DNA from 3 places in the Vreelandella sp. 21 genome. Region 3 is predicted to be linked to each of the others. Evidence: predicted binding sites of a transcription regulator. Region 3 holds the regulator's gene; each other region holds the start of a gene.
What was found. Region 3 encodes sigma-54, which starts transcription at its own class of promoters, with help from an activator protein. Its sites were predicted from a motif close to TGGCACNNNNNTTGCTNT; they were not measured.

Region 1 (6,592 bases), 1.9 Mb from region 3:
GGGTTTGTTATTCCTTGATGGCGAGTCACGGGTAAGCCCTGATGCTTCCAGGCTGAACGTTTGTAAACGGGTAGGGCATGCGTAAAGGCGCTGTAGTAAATCAGCAAGCGCTGCTTCATCTAGCTCTGGGTCTAAGCCGCCTAAGCGTTCTAACCACGTGCGCCTGATTGCTATGTAGGGAGGAACAGCGACGCCTGCGCCTAAAAAGCACTGGAGTAATCGTTCGGATAAGCGGGGTGGTTCGCTGCCAATCAAAAAAGCATCCAGCGTGTACGTGTCTAGCTGGGGATAAAGTAAACACCATAGTTTGGCTGCTAGCGGCCGTTGCTGCATTGCAATCAGTAACCAATCAGCTTGGCTGAGATATGCTGCTTGATTGATCCTTGCGCCCAGTGGCTGAGAAGGGGTAACGAGAAAGTGTGCGCGGTAGCGTTGCTCAATGTCCTGCATGCGTGGATCGGTGGTGGCGCTGGTCACGATAATGGGAAGTGTGTGGTCTGCAAAGGCTGTTTGGCGAATAGCGCGCAGGTGACGTGGTAAAAGGGCACCTGTGACTGACGCATCAACAATAAAGCAGACCGTGCCCATGTGAGTGGCTTCCTGTGTTGTGAAACCTGTTTGTTATTAAATCTATCTGTTTGTAATCAATTGTAGGTGTGAGTTTCTTTTGGTATCAAGCTAAAGTTTACAGTGATGAGGAAAATAATAGATGCTTTATATGCACCATGTTGGTGCTTGTGGGCCTCTGGTTGGTCTTTATTGGTGCGTTTTTCTGAGCTAAGTGCCTTTTTAGGGCTAAGTTCGTTCTTTCGTAGAGCATTATGCTACATGAAGAAGCACAGTATTTTATTTTTTATCTTTTATAAAACAACTGCTTGTTGCTTTTTTATGCCATATTGGTGCAAGGTTGGCATGTTCCGTGCTTAGTATTAGGCAGCGGCTAGCGGGTCGTAGGCAGATGCCTCTCGGCGTGCTACAACGATAGCCGGTTTGTTTAATAACTCTTTTATCGGTAGCTTACTGTCAAAAGCTTAAGCCACGTTCATACCGGAGGACACTATGTCAGCCAAGACTCTCGCGCTAATCGAAGAACATGATGTTAAATGGGTAGATCTGCGTTTCACCGACACGCGCGGTAAAGAGCAGCACGTCACCGTACCGGCACGGGACGTGGACGAAGAGTTTTTCGAAAATGGTCAGATGTTCGATGGTTCCTCTATCGAGGGCTGGAAAGGCATCAACGAATCCGACATGATTCTTCGCCCTGAAGATGGTACTGGTTTCCTCGACCCCTTCACCGAAGACGCTACCCTGATCCTGCGTTGCGATATCATCGAGCCTGCCACTATGCAGGGCTATGACCGTGACCCGCGTTCTATTGCCAAGCGCGCAGAAGCTTACCTGCAGTCCACCGGTCTGGGCGACACCGCCTTCTTTGGCCCTGAGCCTGAGTTCTTCATTTTTGACGAAGTCCATTGGAAATCTGACATTCAGGGTTCCATGTACAAAATTACCTCTGATGAAGGCGCTTGGGCGACCAGTAATCAGGTAGAAGGCGGCAACTTGGGGCACCGCCCGCGCGTTAAAGGCGGCTACTTCCCGGTTCCCCCGGTTGATAGCTTCCACGACATTCGTGGTGCAATGTGTAACACCCTGGAAGCGATTGGCCAGACCGTTGAGGTTCACCACCACGAGGTTGCTAACGCGGGTCAGAACGAAATCGGCGTTAAATTCAACACGCTGGTGAAGAAAGCTGACGAAGTTCAGGAAATGAAATACGTGATCCACAACGTGGCTCACGCTTACGGCAAAACCGCTACGTTCATGCCGAAGCCGCTTGTTGGTGACAACGGGTCTGGTATGCACGTACACCAGTCGTTCTGGAAAGATGGTCAGAACCAGTTCGCGGGTGACGAGTACGCTGGGCTTTCTGAAATGGCGCTTTACTACATTGGCGGTGTGATCAAGCACGCTCGTGCTCTGAACGCCTTCACTAACGCGTCTACCAACTCATATAAGCGTTTGGTGCCAGGCTTTGAAGCGCCGGTTATGTTGGCCTACAGCGCTCGCAACCGTTCTGCCTCTATCCGTATTCCGTACACCGCTAGCCCGAAAGGTAAGCGTGTTGAAACACGTTTCCCTGACCCGACTGCTAACCCCTACCTGGCGTTCGCAGCTCTGCTGATGGCGGGTATCGACGGTATTAAGAATAAGATACATCCTGGCGATGCCATGGATAAAAACTTGTACGACCTGCCGCCTGAAGAAGGTAAGTCAGTACCGACCGTTGCCAACAGCCTGGACCAAGCGTTGGAAGCACTCGATGCAGACCGCGCGTTCTTGACCGAAGGTGGCGTGTTTACTGATGATATGATCGATGCATACATCGACCTCAAGATGGAAGAAGTGGAGCGCATTCGCATGACCACTCACCCGATTGAGTTCGATATGTACTACAGCTGTTAAGAGCGATTGCTAAGCACAGCAGCTAGTACCACCCCCTCGGGTGTGACTGGCCTAAAACCCCGCTTCGGCGGGGTTTTTTTATACCATTGGATAGTGAGTTGAAGAGGTCTGTTTGCAAGGGGGAGAGCGCTGTCTGCGGCACCGCACTGATGCGGTGAGTATTTTTATTGACGATGAGTCATGTGCACTATAATGGTGCAATAAGTGACAAGCTGACTGCTAGAACTGCGCTATAACGGCTCGCTACATCCTCGCCCCCTGCTCATTAGCCGTGCAAGTGGTCAATTGGCGCGCTTTTTGCAGTTTCTCTTTCATACGCTCGATAACGCTATTTTTTAAAGCGACGCTTCAGGATACGCCATGTACCAGCGCTTACTTGAACACCTCACCACCGCAGTCTTACTGCTAGACGGTGAACTCCGCGTTCGCTGGATGAATCCGGCAGCGGAAGCGTTGCTAGCGGTGAGTTTTAGCCGTGTGCAGGGCATTAGTTTAGACACGCTGTTAGGGGGCGATGAGAGTATTGATGATGTCCTCGCTAAAGCGCGAGATGCCTTTCATCCCTATACCCAACGCGAAGCACGTATTACGCCGCTGAACAGCGAGCCATTAACGGTGGACTACACCGTGACCCCGCTTTCAGCCGATGAACTATTACTCGAAGTAGAGCCCCGTGATCGGCTAATGCAGATTTCCCGGGAAGAAGCGCTGACCACACGGCAAGAGACAATCAAAGTGTTGGCGCGGGGCTTGGCTCATGAAGTTAAAAACCCTTTGGGCGGGATTCGCGGTGCTGCCCAATTATTGGAGCGCGATCTGGACGATCCTGCACTACGTGAATTCACCCATATTATTGTGGAAGAGGTGGATCGGCTGCGAGATTTGGTCGACTCCATGTTGGGCCCCAATCGCATCGTCAAACATGAGCCGGTCAATATCCATAAGGTGTTAGAGCGGGTGCGAGCGCTGCTGATTGCCGAGCATCCGCATGTTGAGGTCCGTCGTGATTATGACCCGAGTTTGCCGGATCTTTCTGGCGATGAATCTCAAATGATCCAAGCGGTGTTGAATGTGGCACGTAACGCGGTACAGGCCATGAGTGATGCAGCAACGCCTTCGCCGGAGCTTATGTTGCGCACCCGCGCACGCCGCCAATTTACGCTGGGGGCTGAACGCCATCGTTTAGTCAGTGAAGTGGGGATTATTGATAATGGCCCTGGCATACCTGAAACGTTACGTGAAACGCTTTTCTATCCCATGGTGTCTGGGCGCGCTGAAGGTAGCGGCCTGGGGCTATCAATTGCTCAATCGATTTTGCACCAACATCAAGGATTGATCGAATGCGACTCCCGCCCAGGACATACCGAATTTCGTTTACTGATTCCATTGGTTGTTAATTTCACCGGAGAAGCGTCATGACTGAGGCGACACAAACCGATGTAGCACGAGTGGTTATTGTCGATGATGACCGCGCCATCCGTTGGGTATTAGAGCGGGCCTTAGCGCAGCCAGACCTGGATATAGAGTGTATTGAACGCGCCGATACCGCGCTGGAGCGACTGTTAGAAAATCCACCGGATGTCCTGGTGACTGACATTCGTATGCCCGGCATTGATGGGCTGGATTTAATGTCCCGGGTGCGTGATGCACACCCTGACCTGCCTGTGATTGTGATGACCGCGCATTCGGATCTCGACAGTGCCGTGGCGTCTTACCAAGGGGGTGCCTTTGAATACCTGCCGAAACCCTTTGATGTGGACGAAGCGCTGGCGCTGGTGCGTCGTGCGGTCGCTCATGCAAGAGAGCGTCAGCGCCCGGTCAGCGTGCCGGAAGGGTTGAGTGCTGAGATTATTGGTGAAGCACCTGCTATGCAGGAAGTGTTTCGCGCCATCGGGCGGCTTTCCCACTCCCACATCACGGTGTTAATTAACGGTGAGTCTGGCACCGGTAAAGAGCGTGTTGCTCAGGCGCTGCATCAACATAGCCCACGAGCAGGCAAGCCGTTTATTGCGCTGAACATGGCAGCGATTCCCCGGGACTTGATTGAGTCCGAACTATTCGGCCATGAGAAGGGCGCGTTTACAGGGGCAGCGCAGCAACGCCAAGGTCGCTTTGAGCAGGCTAACGGCGGAACGCTGTTTCTCGATGAAATTGGTGATATGCCCGCTGAAACGCAAACGCGTTTGCTACGTGTGTTAGCGGATGGTGAATTCTATCGCGTGGGCGGCCATACGCCTGTAAAAGTCGATGTACGTATTATTGCTGCTACCCATCAGAACCTAGAATCGTTAGTTGACGATGGGCGGTTCCGGGAGGACTTGTTCCACCGCTTAAACGTGATTCGCGTTCATCTGCCGCGCCTTTCCGAACGTCGGGAGGATATTCCGCGTTTAACGCGTCATTTCTTAGCGGAAGCTGCCAAAGAGCTGACCACAGATATCAAGGTGTTAACGCCCGAAGCAGAAGCGCACCTTACTCGTTTGCCGTGGCCGGGTAATGTTCGTCAATTAGAAAATATTTGCCGTTGGCTAACGGTAATGGCTTCTGGTCGCGAAATTCTCATTGAGGACTTGCCCCCAGAGCTGCGCTCGGTCAACGCTTCCGAAGGTAGCGTTTATGGCGATTGGCGTTCCGCGTTCAGGGATTGGGCTGACCACGCCCTGGCGGAAGGCCATACCCACCTGTTGGAGGAAGCCGTGCCGGATTTTGAGCGCATTCTGATTGAAACGGCACTGAAACATACCGGTGGACGCAAGGGGGAAGCCGCCGAATTACTCGGCTGGGGGCGCAATACTCTTACCCGTAAATTGAAAACGCTGCTGCCTGCGCTGGCAGATGATGCCTAACTGACCATTCTTTTAACGAATAACCTGTTAGTGACCAATCTATTCGCGATCAATCTATTCGCAACCAAACTGTTAGCGGTTACTCCGCCGCTGGCAGTACAAAAACAGCATCTGCTAATGCAGGGTCGGGTGGCTCACAGGTTTCTGTTGACCAGGGCAGTAAGCTGAAGGTGTGATCCACCCCTAGCCCATCAAGTTGGTGGGGCACACCATCGTGATAAATCACATGGCCTAAACCCATTAAGCCAACGGCCAATTTACCCTCTACGGCGGCGTTAGCCAGCCCTTCAGCCATCGCGACGTCCCAGCTAAGTTGGGCCTGTAAAAAGCGTCTCAGCATAGCGGGGTCGTCGTCATCCATTGCATGCTGATCAAATACGTCTTTTAAGCGCATTTCATAGCCAGCGCTTGGCGGTAGCGGTGCAGGTATATGATGCCGCTGGTCGGCAGGCACGCTGCTGAAGCCGTCACGAGCTAAGCGCTGACGCAGTTCGGGCGTAATGTTTAGGGCGATCAGAGGAATCTGTTGAACACGCGCGAAATGGAGAATGGGTAAGTAAAGGTCAGCATCAAACCCCCAGTTCTCCTCCCAGCCGGACTGCTCCAACAGCGCTTCTTCGGATAACAAGCCCGCAACCCAATCATCGAGCACGGGTTGCGCTTCCCGGGGCAGCATTTCTAACCCGATAACCATATCGTCACGCAGCGCGTAAAGCCCCGCTAGGGTGTGCAACTGCCAACGGTGGTGGTCAATGGCATCATGTTGCTCGCCCAATAGGACAACCTGATGCTGTATTGCTTGGGCTAAAACAGCGCTGTTAGCAACAGCATGTTGCGATTGCCACCACTGGCCGGGAATAGGGCAGCTAGCATGAGCCGCTAAAGGTAGCCAGCCTAGAGCCATGGCAGCGATGAAATGATGGCGCATGGGCGTTGTGTCCTAGCGTTCTTCTGCTTTAAGGCGATTGATCTCAGTCAGAATAGCTTCTGCTTCTTCCGTCAATGTCGCGTTCGCTCTCATGTCACCATTGCGTGAAGCTTCCATTGCTGCCTGTAATTTACGCTCGTAATCTTGCTGGAGCTTTTTCTTGGGATCGCGCTTAAATAGACCAAACATGAGCATTCTCCTATGGCTTGTACACTACTTGTATAGCTTTGTTTGGCGTATGTCGACTATTTGTTGTAACACTTTGTTAGCTGGAGGGCGTGTGCGATTCACGTTGTTCTAAAAATGCGGTTTTAAAAATACAGTTCTAAAAGATGTAACTTTTAAAGACACC
Region 2 (6,592 bases), 1.5 Mb from region 3:
CCTGCTGGAGATGATCCACAGGGGCTTTGTGCTGCCTAATATCTACAGTTCAACAACTTACTGCTTTTTACTTACCATTCACCACTCACTATTCACAGTTAACAAGCCTAAACCGCGTCTTTACCGGTTTCACCGGTACGAATACGGATCACCTGCTCCAGCGGCATGACAAAGATTTTGCCGTCGCCGATTTTGCCTGTATTGGCAACCTGCGTAATGGCATCAATAACCTGTTCCGCCATATCGTCATCTACCGCAACTTCTAGCTTTACTTTGGGCAGAAAATCCACCACGTACTCTGCACCACGATATAGCTCTGTGTGACCTTTCTGACGGCCAAAGCCCTTCACTTCCGTTACCGTAATGCCCTGCACGCCGATATCAGAGAGCGATTCGCGTACGTCATCAAGCTTAAACGGCTTGATAATGGCTGAGATCAATTTCATTGCGACATCCTCTAGCTTGGTGGCCTTTTATTAAAGGTTGGCGGGACACTGCTGTTAGCCAAGCCCGTTAGCGTTAAGCATACACCGCTACAGGCAGAGAATAAAAAATCAGCGCCAATGGATTGTAACAATGCACTAAGGCAAAAAGGCCTCCCGCTAGGGGAGGCCAAAAGAGCACGCCAGCTCATTTCATTAGCGTAAGCTTATTTCTTAACGCTAAATTCGGGATAGGCTTCAAGACCGCACTCAGCAATATCGACACCTTCATACTCTTCTTCTTCGCTAACGCGGATACCCATGATGGCTTTCAGCACCAACCACACCACCAGGCTCGCAACGAATACCCAGCCAAAGATACCAACGATACCGATCAGCTGTGCGCCGAAAGAAGCGTCGCCATTGGTCAGCGGAACCGCCAGCACGCCCCAGATACCCACCACACCGTGTACCGAGATAGCGCCGACCGGATCATCAAGCTTCAGCTTGTCCAGCGTGACGATCGCAGCGACAACGATCAAGCCACCTACCGCCCCAATCACCGCAGCGCCTAGCGCAGAGGGCGACAGAGGATCCGCAGTAATCGCGACAAGACCAGCCAGTGCACCGTTAAGCGCCATGGTAAGGTCCGCTTTACGGAACCACAGTTTGGCAAGAATCAGTGCGGCAAGCACGCCACCGGCAGCGGCCGCGTTGGTGTTAACAAACACTTGAGCAACGTTGTTGGCAGAGCTGATATCAGACATTTTCAACTCAGAGCCACCATTGAAGCCGAACCACCCCATCCAAAGGATAAAAGTACCCAGTGTGGCCAGCGGCATGTTGGCGCCTGGAATCGCGTGGATAGACCCATCTTTACCATACTTACCTTTACGTGGGCCAAGCACCAATACACCCGCTAAGGCAGCCGCGGCACCTGCTAAGTGAACAATGCCGGAACCCGCGTAATCGGAATAGCCGACTTCAGACAACCAGCCGCCGCCCCACGTCCAGTAGCCAGACACCGGATAAATAAAGGCTGTCATCACCACTGCGAAGGCCAGGAAAGCCCACAGCTTCATGCGCTCAGCAACCGCACCAGACACAATCGACATGGCAGTGGCCACGAACACTACCTGGAAGAAAAAGTCAGAGCGCATTGAGTAGTAAGGCGCATCATCACCGCCTGCGGTCACTGCATCCACGCTGTTTTCAGCGCCAATCAAGAAACCAAGGTTGGGTAGGAAGCCACCCGCGCTGCTGGAATACATAATGTAGTAACCCACCAGCAAGTACATGGTGCAGGCAATCGCAAATAGCGCGATATTTTTGGTCAGAATCTCGGCGGTGTTTTTTGAACGTACCAAGCCAGCCTCAAGCATTGAGAAGCCAGCGGCCATCCACATGACGAGCACGCCGCAAATTAGGAAGTAAAACGTGTCGAGCGCGTAGCTCAGATCAGTCAACTCATTCATTTTAAGTTCCCCGTTGAACTATAGAAATGATCCGAAAAAACAGCTTCAAACGGCGTCTGCACCGCGTTCGCCTGTCCGAATCCGAATAACGTCTTCAAGCGGTGTCACAAACACCTTGCCGTCACCGATCTTGCCGCTGTTAGCCGCGCTACAGATCGCTTCCAATACGCTCTCTAACCGGGTGTCGTCCACGGCCACTTCAACTTTTACCTTGGGTAGAAAGTCGACGACGTACTCCGCACCACGATACAGCTCGGTATGCCCCTTTTGACGACCGAAGCCTTTAACTTCAGTCACCGTGATGCCCTGAACGCCGTTGTCAGCGAGCGCTTCACGAACGTCGTCAAGTTTGAATGGCTTGATGATAGCGGTGATGAGTTTCATCCCGGATCTCCCCTGCTGGATTAGGTAGCGGCAGCGCCGCCCGAATTAACTGCTTATCTCGTTAATGCGCATACCATGCCACCCAACTTTTTTTTCTTATAAGTCAGCAGTTTGTTTTATAAAACTCAAGATTATTCGGTGGCAAGGAAGACTTAGCAGCAGCCGCCACTGCCTGCTTGCACCATAAAAGAACATTAATAAAAACGCGGCGCTCCATTTCGATGCACTCCTTCGATACACCCCGCCGATAAAGAGAAGCCAGAGGCTAATTTGTAAACGATGCATGCGCATCGACTGCGGGTTGCGTATCCTTATAGTTAGTAAGCAGTGCACATTTATGCGTGGTCATTTAAGGAGAGAGCGATGGCGCCTCAAGATCGCATTAGCCGTTTAGCCCAGCAAATTGGGGATCGTTTACAGAACGCATCCCAAGCCCCGGAAGATATCCAAAAAGGCGTACAGCAGGTAGTGCGTGGTGCCTTTGACAGGCTGGAGCTGGTGTCACGGGAAGACTTTGATATTTTGATGGATGTATTACAGCGCACCCGCTCCCGCGTTGAAGCTCTAGAGCGCCAAGTGGCCAGCCTTGAGGCAGCCGTGGAAGCTTCTACCTCAACGAGCCCTTCCCCCGTTGAAGCAGAAGCACCACCAACCCCCGCTCCTGAACCGAACAGTGATGGTTCAGAGGATAACAAGCCCGCCTAAACCCAGAACGGACGGCAATAGGCTTACGACGCCTATTGCCGACACTAAGTGGTGGCTTAATACGTTGATGTTGATGACGTAAAGAGCGTCATACCCACTCAATAAACACGAATCAATATCATTGACATTGACTGTTGTGGTGATACTCTCCGCCTCCTATTCCCTAACTGCTCGCGGATTGTTCATCATGTCTGACTGGTCTTCTTCAACGGCTGCACTCATTGGCACGGGTCTATTACTAGGCTTTTCCAGCAATGTTTTCGCCCAAAACACAACGTCTGGATCCACGCTAAACGCAAACGCTGAAGATACCATGGTAGTGGTTGGCTCCCGCACCCCGACCCAGATCAGTCAGATACCTGGCGCGGTATGGGTGATTGACAAAGAGATGCTGCAACAGCAGACCCGCAATGGTGCAGACCTAAAGACGGCATTGGGGCAACTTGTGCCGGGGCTGGATCTGGCACCGCAAGGGCGCACCAATTATGGGCAAAACATGCGTGGTCGGGGCGTGCAGGTGCTTATCGATGGCGTATCTCTGAACAGTTCGCGTGGGCTTTCCCGTCAGTTCGACGCCATTGACCCCTTCAATATTGAGCGTGTAGAAGTGCTTTCCGGCGCCAGCAGCCTGTATGGCGGCGGTGCTACGGGGGGCTTGATCAATATCATTACGCGCAAAGGCGAAGAAGGCCTGAACTGGCGCACCGAAGCTGGCATCACCACGGGCTTCAACAACAGCGATGATATGGATCGACGCCTGTCGCAATCGATCAGCGGCGGCAATGAGCGGGTTCAGGGCTACCTGGGTACCGCCATTGGTGACAACGGTCGTCACTATGACGGCAGCGGCCAAGAGATCTTTCCCGATATTGCCCAGACCGACCTGCAGGACAATCGCAGCATTGATGTATTGGGCAACCTCTCTTTCCGTTTGACCGATGAACAGAGCCTGGAGCTGGGCGCCCAGCTGTATCGTTCCGGCTACGAAGGTAATCGGGGTGTTTACTTTCCCAACCTCGACGCAGCCACGCCCAACTTGAACGATGCCGAGATTCGCGACGGCTACCGTTCACAGCGCGATCCGGAAACCGACCGCAAGCTGGTCAACGTCAACTATCACCACGCTAACCTGTGGGGGCAAAACTTCTACCTGCAGGCGTTTCACCGGGAGGAAGAGTCCAGTTTTCAGGCATTTCCCTACCCAGTCGCCGACGGTCTGCAGTTTCGCGCATCGCAACAAAACACTGATTTAAGCGGCATTAAAGCGCTATTTGAGTCGCGCCTGGGTGATGACGTTTCGTTGACCTACGGGCTCGACCTGGATCGAGAAAAATTCGATGCCAGCCAGATGCTGTTCGATACCGATATCTCGGATACCACCGGTGGTCTGGTGCAGCAGGCTTCAAGTGTTGAGCCCCGCTATCCAGGCTATCAGGTGGACGGGCTTTCGGGCTTCGTCCAAGGTGACTGGCAGGCCACCCAGGCGCTTAAGCTCTCCGCAGGGTTGCGGCAGCAGCATATGGATGTCGAAGTGGACGATTTCCAGGGTATTCCCGGCGGTAAGAACGATTACGAAACCACGCTATTGAATGCCAGCGCCCTCTACGATTACGGCAACGGTCACCAGAACTGGCTGCAGTTTAGCCAGGGCTTCGAGCTGCCAAATCCCGCCAAATACTACGGCAAGAGCCCCGAGGTGAGTGTCAATAACAACCCTCTATCTGCCATCGAGACAGATCAGGTGGAGCTAGGCTGGCGCTACCAGGGGGGCAACTGGATGGCTCAAACGGCACTCTACTACGCTTGGTCGGACAAGGCGGTAGAGAATGCCCAGGATCTGAGCGTCAGCGTAGTGGACGAAAAGAAGCGCGACTTTGGTCTAGAGAGCGCGGTAACCCGTTACTTCGACAACGGCCTAGAGGTCGGCGGCACCCTACACTTGGTGCGTTCCGAGCAGGAGAACAGCCAAGGGGAGTGGGAGAAGCGTGACGCCCGCTATGCATCGCTCTCCTCCTCCACTGCCTTCATCGGCTGGACCGACTACGTGCGTTCGGCGCGCTTGCAAGCCAGCCATACTTTCGATCTGAAAGACGACGCGGATCGTGAGATCGACGGCAACACCACCCTCGATCTATCGCTCAGCCAGGAGACCGATTTTGGCACCGTGAGTCTGGGCATACAGAACCTACTCGATGATCAGTACTCCACCGTCTGGGGCCAGCGGGCCGCTATGTTCTATTCGCCCTACTACGGACCAGAATACCTCTACGACTATCAAGGGCGCGGACGTACTTACACCCTGAACTGGTCGATGGCGTATTAAGCACCGCCCCGCTACTCGCAGGCAGCCGCTCAACAGCGAGGTAATGGGAATGGCGACACTCGACACACTCGCGCCACTCACCACCTATGACCTGCTGGCCCTTGGTCAGCGCTTCGGGATCGATTATCGCTTTCCCGAAGCGCCTGACCGCTCCCCATCGCCTTACGTGGCTCGCGGGCGCGTGATGGATATCGAGATCACCCCGACCCTACGCGTGACGCACTCAGAACTTGATGTTCTGCACGCTTATGCTTCCACCTCCCGTCGTACCGCTCCGTGGTTTCTCAGTGTGGTACTTGAGGGCTGCATCCATGTGGGGCTCGGCCACCAGTCATTTCAGTTACAGGCTGGCGACGCCTTCAGTGCACACTTCAACCAGCAGACCAGGCTTGAGGTATTCCAGCCTGCACCACAACGCTTAAGTACCCTCAACGTGTCGATTCTAGATGGCCTCGAGCCTCTCTCTTCCTCGCCCGTTAACGTTGCCCCTCCAGCCACCCCAGTGCTACACACTTGGCAAGTACCACCGCTCCTTCGCCATAGCCTAGAAACAGCACTGGCATCGAACTGGCCAGCAGAACGGCAGTGCCTATTATGGCAAGGCCTTGCGTTCCAGTTGCTAGCTCATGGCCTGCCTGCCGCTGGCCTGGAACCCGGTGACAAAAACACACAAGAAGGCCTCCCTCAAGACCTTTCGCATCGCGACCACCAACGCCTGGAGCTCTTGCGCAAGCAGCTCGAACATTATCCCAACCAGAATTACCGGCTGGAGCAGTTAGCCCGAAATGCCGCTATGAGCCCTAGTAGCCTACGCACCAAGTTCCAGCGCTGTTACGGCTGCTCGATATTCGACTACCTACGGCGTTGTCGCCTGACCCAAGCTCAGGCGTACTTGCGCAAAGGTTATAGCGTGCAGCAAACTGCCCACGCCTGCGGCTACCGCCACGCCAGCAACTTTGCTACAGCATATAAGCGGGCCTTTGGTGTCACGCCGCATGAAGTCTTCAAGTATCGCTAACGTACTATCCATAACGTACTATCCATAACGTACTATCCATAACGTACTATCCATAACGTCTTGCCGTAAGTTCCCCTGCGCTGCATTTTTTGGCAGCACGCATAACCTCTTTGTCATAGCGCATACCTTTTCAAAGCAATTAAACGCAATAATTCTCATTAACACATTAGTTAATTGCTTCTTATTGCAGGTACACCCCCATGTCTTTTATGCCTCGCCGTTTGTTACGCTCTCCGCTCAGTGCCGCTGTTCTCGCGGCGCTCGC
Region 3 (6,592 bases):
TAAAGGATTTAATGCACAACGGATCACGCCTCCCCCAAGTAGCATTAGGCAGCCCGTTACGGGACGCACTCTTGGAAATTACTCGCCAAGGGTTGGGCTTTACCTGCGTAATCGATAGCGAAGGACGCCTTGCCGGCGTTTATACCGACGGTGACTTACGCCGAACGCTGGATCAGTTTCATGACCTACGTGACGTCCTAGTTGATGATGTGATGACACGTCCTGGAAAACGTATCGGTCCCGATGTGTTAGCAGCTGAAGCGGTACGCATCATGGAAGACAGTCGAATCACCGCACTGGCGGTCGTGGATGATCAGCAGCGCCCCATTGGCGCGCTACATATGCATGACTTACTTGCTAGCGGTGTCATTTAATCAATCTTTTCAAACATTAATAATACGGAGGCTTCATGGCCCTACCTGACGCTCTACAAGACCGGATTCGCCGCGTAAAATTGCTTGCCATTGACGTTGACGGCGTACTTACCGATGGCCGCCTCTATTTTCAAGCTGACGGCATCGAAATCAAAGCGTTTCATACCCAAGATGGCCACGGCCTCAAACTTTTGAAACGCGTCGGAATCCATGTTGCCTTAATTACTGGGCGTGATTCCCCCATGGTCAGCCAACGTGCTGCGTCGTTGGGAATTACCCATGTGTATCAAGGGTGCGAGGATAAACTCACTACGCTACGCGCGCTTTGCCAACGCCTAGACATCACGCTTGAGCAGGTTGCTTATTGTGGTGACGACCTACCAGACCTTGCTCCAATTAAACGTTCTGGCGTAGGCATCACCGTCCCTAATGCTCCTGATTATATGCATACTCACGCTGACTGGATCACCGATCGGCTTGGTGGCCACGGCGCTGTACGTGAAATCTGCGATACCTTATTGATGTCTCAAGGCCATTGGGATGCTGTTTTAGATACGTACCTACACGGCCAATCGTAATGCGCTTTTGGGTTAAAAAACGCATTTGGATAACCATCATGGTGTTTGCCTTAGGTGGCGTACTGGTATGGCTGGATCCACGCGGCCCTCAAGACCAATCAATCGACGCAGAGGCTCGTGCTCAAGAGCCCGGCCATGTACTAGAGAATGCAGAAATTACTCTGTTTGGTGACACCGGAGCCATCCAGCAGTCGCTGACGACGCCACGCTTAGTTCATACCCCTCAAACGGCGATGACAGATGTCCTCTCCCCCAGGGCGACACTATTTGATAGCGAAGAGCGTCAATGGCTAGCGACGGCGGAGACCGGCACCCTAAATACTGACACGCAGGCGCTCACGCTAGCTGGTTCAGCCCAATTACTTGCACCTGATGAGGGCTGGCAGTTGAATACTGAGTTATTACACTATGATGGCATCACCCGTCATGCTTGGAGCGATGCCGAAACCATACTTCAGCAACCGCCCCAGCGCATTGACGCTTCACGTATGGATGTATGGCTGGATGATAGCCAGATCCGCTTAACCAATAACGTGCGCGGCGTTCACCCGCCTGCCACTCGTTCTCAGTAGGAGTCGCGATGAACGTTCTTATTCGCACGGCACTCTTCGTCATTGCGCTACCCATTTCAGCGGCAGCGCTACCGGTTATGGCACAAAGCCAAGCCCCCGTAGAAGTAGAGGCTGACCGTTTAGATCTCGATCAACGCGCAGGCACCGCAGTGTATTCAGGCAACGTCGATATTCGGCAGGGCAATATGCAACTGCGCGGCGATCGCGTTGAGATTCAGCGCAACGATGCTGGCGAGCTATCGCGTGCCATTGCAACCGGTGGACGAGCCTACATACGTAACCAGCTCGAAGACCAAGCTAGCCCAATGGAAGGCTGGGCAAAACGTATTATTTATCATGTTGCCGAGCGTCGGGTAGAGCTCATTGACCAAGCGGAACTGACCCAGCAAGCAGATCGCTTTGAAGGTGGGCGATTAGAGTACTTTATCGACCAAGGTGTGGTTCAGGCGCGTTCTGATGTTAGTGGTGGTGAGCCACAACGTATCCGCATGACTCTTCAGCCGGAACAATAGGAGTGTCCAGTGGCGACCAATAACGCAGAGCCCGCACCTCAAACCACAGCCTCAGAATCAGCATCAGAAACCGCGCCGATAAAAACACTTTATGCCCAACACTTAGCTAAAAGCTATAAACGCCGCCGTGTCGTTAAGGATATTAACCTAGAGATATCTCAAGGCAGCGTGGTAGGGCTACTAGGCCCCAATGGCGCAGGCAAAACGACATCGTTTTATATGATTGTCGGCTTGGTTAAGTCTGATGCGGGAAAGGTTGGCATTGATGAGCTTGATTTAACCCATGCCCCCATGCACGAACGTGCAATGGCTGGTATTGGCTACTTGCCTCAGGAAGCCTCTATTTTTCGCAAACTTACCGTCGCCGACAACATCATGGCAATCCTGGAAACCCGCAAAGAGCTCGATCGTAGCGCCAGGGAGCAGCGCCTTGAGTCGCTACTGGAAGATTTTCACATCACGCACATTCGTGACAACTTCGGCATGAGTCTTTCGGGCGGAGAGCGTAGACGTGTTGAGATTGCCCGCTCCCTCGCGACCGAGCCTGCCTTTATCCTGCTTGATGAGCCGTTTGCCGGCGTTGATCCAATCTCAGTGGGCGATATTAAAACGATCATTCGAGCCCTCAAAAAGCGCCATATCGGCGTGCTGATCACTGATCATAACGTCAGGGAAACACTGGATATTTGCGATATTGCTTACATTGTAGGTGACGGCCATATCATCGCCAGTGGCCCCCCTCAGGAAATTCTCAACAACCAGCGGGTAAGAGACGTTTATTTGGGGGCTGATTTCCGCTTGTAAACAGCCATCTGTAGAAAAAATAGTAGTGGTGGCATACTTATTGCACTTGCACCAAGCCATAACTCGCACTAGGGTGGAGCTTTCTGATTAACGAGCGGTTCTCAGATGGTCATGAAAGCTTCTCTTCAATTGCGTATCGGTACACAGCTGACCATGACACCTCAGCTGCAGCAGGCCATCGCCCTGTTACAGCTATCAACGCTGGACCTCCGTCAAGAAATTCAGCAAGCACTTGATGCCAATCCAATGCTTGAGCAGGAAGATGAGTTCGGCGAACAGGCCGTTAGTGAACACCAGGAAGCTGAATGGTCCGAAAGCATTCCTAACGAACTCTCAACTGACAGTGACTGGTCAGACACTTATCAAGACCTTGGTAGCCATGGTGCCAGCAGCGAGGGGCCTGACTTTGAGCGTCAAGCCGCTGGTCAAAGTTTGCATGGCCACTTACTTTGGCAACTCGCCATGACAGATTTTTCACCACGCGACCACGCCATTGCTGAAAGCCTCATCGATGCACTGGATGCCAACGGCTACCTAACCCAGCCTCTCAATGACATTCGCGAAGGACTTAAAGCCCAAGGGCATGAAGGCCTTAGCCAGCGTGAAGTTGAAACAACCTTGCTTCGTCTTCAACAGTTTGAGCCCACCGGTGTATTTGCTCGCGACCTGCGGGAGTGCTTAATGCTGCAGCTCGCCTCACTACCGGAAGATACACCGCTGCTTATGCCTGCCAAGCGGTTAGTGCGTCAATTTCTGGAAGCGCTTGGTAAGGATGATGTGCGTTTGCTAAAGCGGCGGTTAAGTCTAGATGATGAGCAGCTTGATGATGTCATCCGCTTGATCCGCAGCCTTGATCCTCGCCCAGGAAGTGCCTTTGGCGACACTGATGACAGCTATGTAACGCCAGATTTAGTCGTACGCCATGACCACGAAGGATGGCACCTGGAGCTAAATCCTGAGGCATTGCCGCGCTTGCGCATTCAACCTGACTACGCAAGCCTGATCAAACGGGCTGACAAGAGCCAAGATAACCAATTTTTAAAAGAGCATCTCCAAGAAGCTCGCTGGCTCATCAAGAGCCTTTCAAGTCGAAATGATACGCTACTGCGGGTGGGCCGAGAAATCATAGCTCGCCAGATAGGCTTTCTGGAACACGGCGAAGAAGCCATGAAACCGCTGATTTTAGCCGATATCGCAGACGCCGTAGAAATGCATGAATCCACTATTTCCAGGGTCACCACCCAGAAATACATTCATACTCCGCGCGGAGTGTTTGAGCTCAAATACTTCTTTTCAAGCCAAGTAAGTGGCCAGGACGGCGGTGACAGTCACTCCAGCACCGCCATCCGCGCTCGAATCAAAAAACTGGTGCAAGATGAACCGCCCGGGAAACCTCTCTCAGACAGCCGCCTCGTGGCGCTATTGGAAGAGGGTGGCATTAATGTGGCAAGGCGAACGGTGGCCAAATATCGCGAGTCGATGGGTATACCCTCTTCAAGCGAACGCCGCCGTTTACGCTAATAAAACAGTGCTAACGAACAAAGTCTGTCTAAGGGCTTTGCAATAGCGCAAAAAGGGTTACAATCGAAGAACAGTCCGATGGATAAGGAGCACGTCAATGCAAGTAAATATCACTGGTCATCACGTAGATCTGACTGACGCCTTGCGTGACTATGTAAATGAGAAGCTGGAACGCGTTGAGCGCCATTATGACAATATCACCACCGTACAAGTGACCTTATCTGTTGAAAAGGAGCGCCAGCAAGCTGCCTGCACCCTGCATGCTGCAGGTGCCGATCTACACGCAGAAGCATTAGACAACGATATGTACGCTGCGATTGATGCACTAGCGGACAAAATTGATCGTCAACTCGTTAAACACAAGGAAAAAGCACAAGCTCGCGCCCAAGGCGCTGGCGTGCGTTAACTCAATGACGTTGGAAACTATTCTTCCCCCGGAGCGCGTGCTGTATGACGTCCCCGGGGGCAGCAAAAAAAGGGTGCTGGAATTTTTCAGCACCTTTATTGCGCAAAACACGCCAAGCCTAGATAGCCAAGAAGTCTTCAGCCGCCTGATTGGTCGTGAGCGTTTGGGTAGCACTGGAATAGGCAACGGCGTTGCTATTCCTCACGCCCGTAGCCCTCACTGCAGCTCGCCTATCGCTGGTTTTTTAAAGTTAGCTGAGCCAGTAGATTTCGATGCTATTGATGGCGACCCCGTCGACCTTGTTTTCGTACTTTTAGTGCCCGAAGAGGCGGACGACACGCACTTAGCCTTATTAGGGCAAGTGGCGTCCATCATGAACAACGTTGACACACGTCAGCAGCTTCGTAGAGCGGCTAGCCAACGTGAGCTATTGGACCTTATTACAGCAAAAATTCGTGAACAACCTGTTACCTAAATGGTCCACCGCTAGACACTGCCTACTAGTTTAACGTTTACCTCCATTTTTATTGGCATGCCAAGAGAAACTCTATGCAACTGGTGATCATTAGCGGCCGTTCAGGGTCCGGTAAATCTATCGCCTTACAAGCGTTAGAAGATCTTGGCTATTGTGCCATCGATAATTTGCCCGCCATGTTACTCGGCTCCCTTGTGGATGAGCTTCGCGAGCAAGGGGCACGCCCTCAACTAGCGGTAAGTATCGATGCGCGTAATTTACCAGCTGCGCTAAAGCAGCTGCCAAAAATGCTTGAATCTTTGCGTCAGAAAAGCATTCACTTCCAGGTTATCTATCTAACCACCGATGCGCGAATTCTTCTTGAGAGATACTCAGCCACGCGTCGTCGCCACCCTCTTACGCGTGATAGTGACATGACGCTTGAAGAGGCCATCAATAAAGAAGAAGAAACCCTGCTCGACATCCGTGATCTTGCCGACCTGATGATCGACACATCGCGTCTGTCGGTTCATGACCTGCGCCGCCGAATAACGGATCAGGTTGCCCAACAGCGTGAAGATAGATTAACGCTGACACTAGAGTCATTTGGCTATAAACGTGGCGTCCCACTTGACGCTGATCTCGTCTTTGACGTGCGCTGCTTACCAAATCCCTACTGGGACCCTACGCTGCGCCAATACACTGGGCGTGACGCGAACATCATCAACTTTCTTAAGGGATATCCCGTCGTAGAAGAAATGCGCAATGATATCCAGACATGGTTGGAAAAGTGGCTACCCGCTTACCAAAATAGCCAGCGCAGTTATATGACTATTGCTATTGGCTGTACCGGCGGGCAGCACCGTTCTGTCTATATGGTGGAACAACTGGCACAAATGCTGGTGAAACAAGCGGGAGAGGTTCAACTCCGTCATCGTGAGCTAGGCCTGCAGTACACCCTAAGTGAACAGCAGCCCTCCACATCCGAGCCTTCAACAAACGCGCAATAAGCAACGCCTTTTCTTCACGACCCCACTCGGCTAAAAGGAACCAGAGTGCCAGAAAGAACCTTAACACTCACTAATCAGCGCGGCCTTCATGCTCGTGCAGCGACAAAACTCGTCAAGTGTAGCCAACAGTTTTCGGCCAACATTCACGTTTACAAACAACAGCAAATGGCTGATGCGGCCAACATTATGTCGTTATTGATGCTGGCCGCCCCTTGTGGCACTGAACTTAGAGTCCATGCGGAAGGCGACGACGCCGAACAAGCACTAGAGGCCATTGAAGCACTATTCGACGCACGTTTTGACGAAGAGCACTAACATCAGTGAATACCACTGACATCATTAAAACAGCATCAGCCAACGT

Region 1: glnL (nitrogen regulation protein NR(II)) is a predicted target of sigma-54. The motif match lies at 2,753-2,770, and genes of this name have one in related genera.
Region 2: ACN06F_RS17530 (P-II family nitrogen regulator) is a predicted target of sigma-54. The motif match lies at 2,345-2,362, and genes of this name have one in related genera.

What each region holds. Positions count from the first base shown of each region.
Region 1 covers NZ_CP194673.1:244,554-251,145, forward strand. Annotated here, with positions in the region: gene ACN06F_RS01170 (hypothetical protein) at 1-588, opposite strand, end outside; gene glnA (glutamate--ammonia ligase) at 1,060-2,466, shown strand; gene glnL (nitrogen regulation protein NR(II)) at 2,827-3,885, shown strand; gene glnG (nitrogen regulation protein NR(I)) at 3,882-5,312, shown strand; gene ACN06F_RS01190 (ChaN family lipoprotein) at 5,392-6,240, opposite strand; gene ACN06F_RS01195 (DUF6435 family protein) at 6,253-6,429, opposite strand.
Region 2 covers NZ_CP194673.1:3,874,634-3,881,225, forward strand. Annotated here, with positions in the region: gene glnK (P-II family nitrogen regulator) at 108-446, opposite strand; gene ACN06F_RS17525 (ammonium transporter) at 650-1,897, opposite strand; gene ACN06F_RS17530 (P-II family nitrogen regulator) at 1,943-2,281, opposite strand; gene ACN06F_RS17535 (accessory factor UbiK family protein) at 2,645-2,986, shown strand; gene ACN06F_RS17540 (TonB-dependent receptor) at 3,174-5,309, shown strand; gene ACN06F_RS17545 (helix-turn-helix transcriptional regulator) at 5,359-6,327, shown strand; gene ACN06F_RS17550 (TonB-dependent siderophore receptor) at 6,537-6,592, shown strand, end outside.
Region 3 covers NZ_CP194673.1:2,351,461-2,358,052, forward strand. Annotated here, with positions in the region: gene ACN06F_RS11075 (KpsF/GutQ family sugar-phosphate isomerase) at 1-374, shown strand, start outside; gene ACN06F_RS11080 (KdsC family phosphatase) at 410-952, shown strand; gene lptC (LPS export ABC transporter periplasmic protein LptC) at 952-1,524, shown strand; gene lptA (lipopolysaccharide transport periplasmic protein LptA) at 1,533-2,036, shown strand; gene lptB (LPS export ABC transporter ATP-binding protein) at 2,115-2,840, shown strand; gene ACN06F_RS11100 (RNA polymerase factor sigma-54) at 2,946-4,361, shown strand; gene hpf (ribosome hibernation-promoting factor, HPF/YfiA family) at 4,459-4,767, shown strand; gene ptsN (PTS IIA-like nitrogen regulatory protein PtsN) at 4,772-5,242, shown strand; gene rapZ (RNase adapter RapZ) at 5,317-6,231, shown strand; gene ACN06F_RS11120 (HPr family phosphocarrier protein) at 6,277-6,546, shown strand.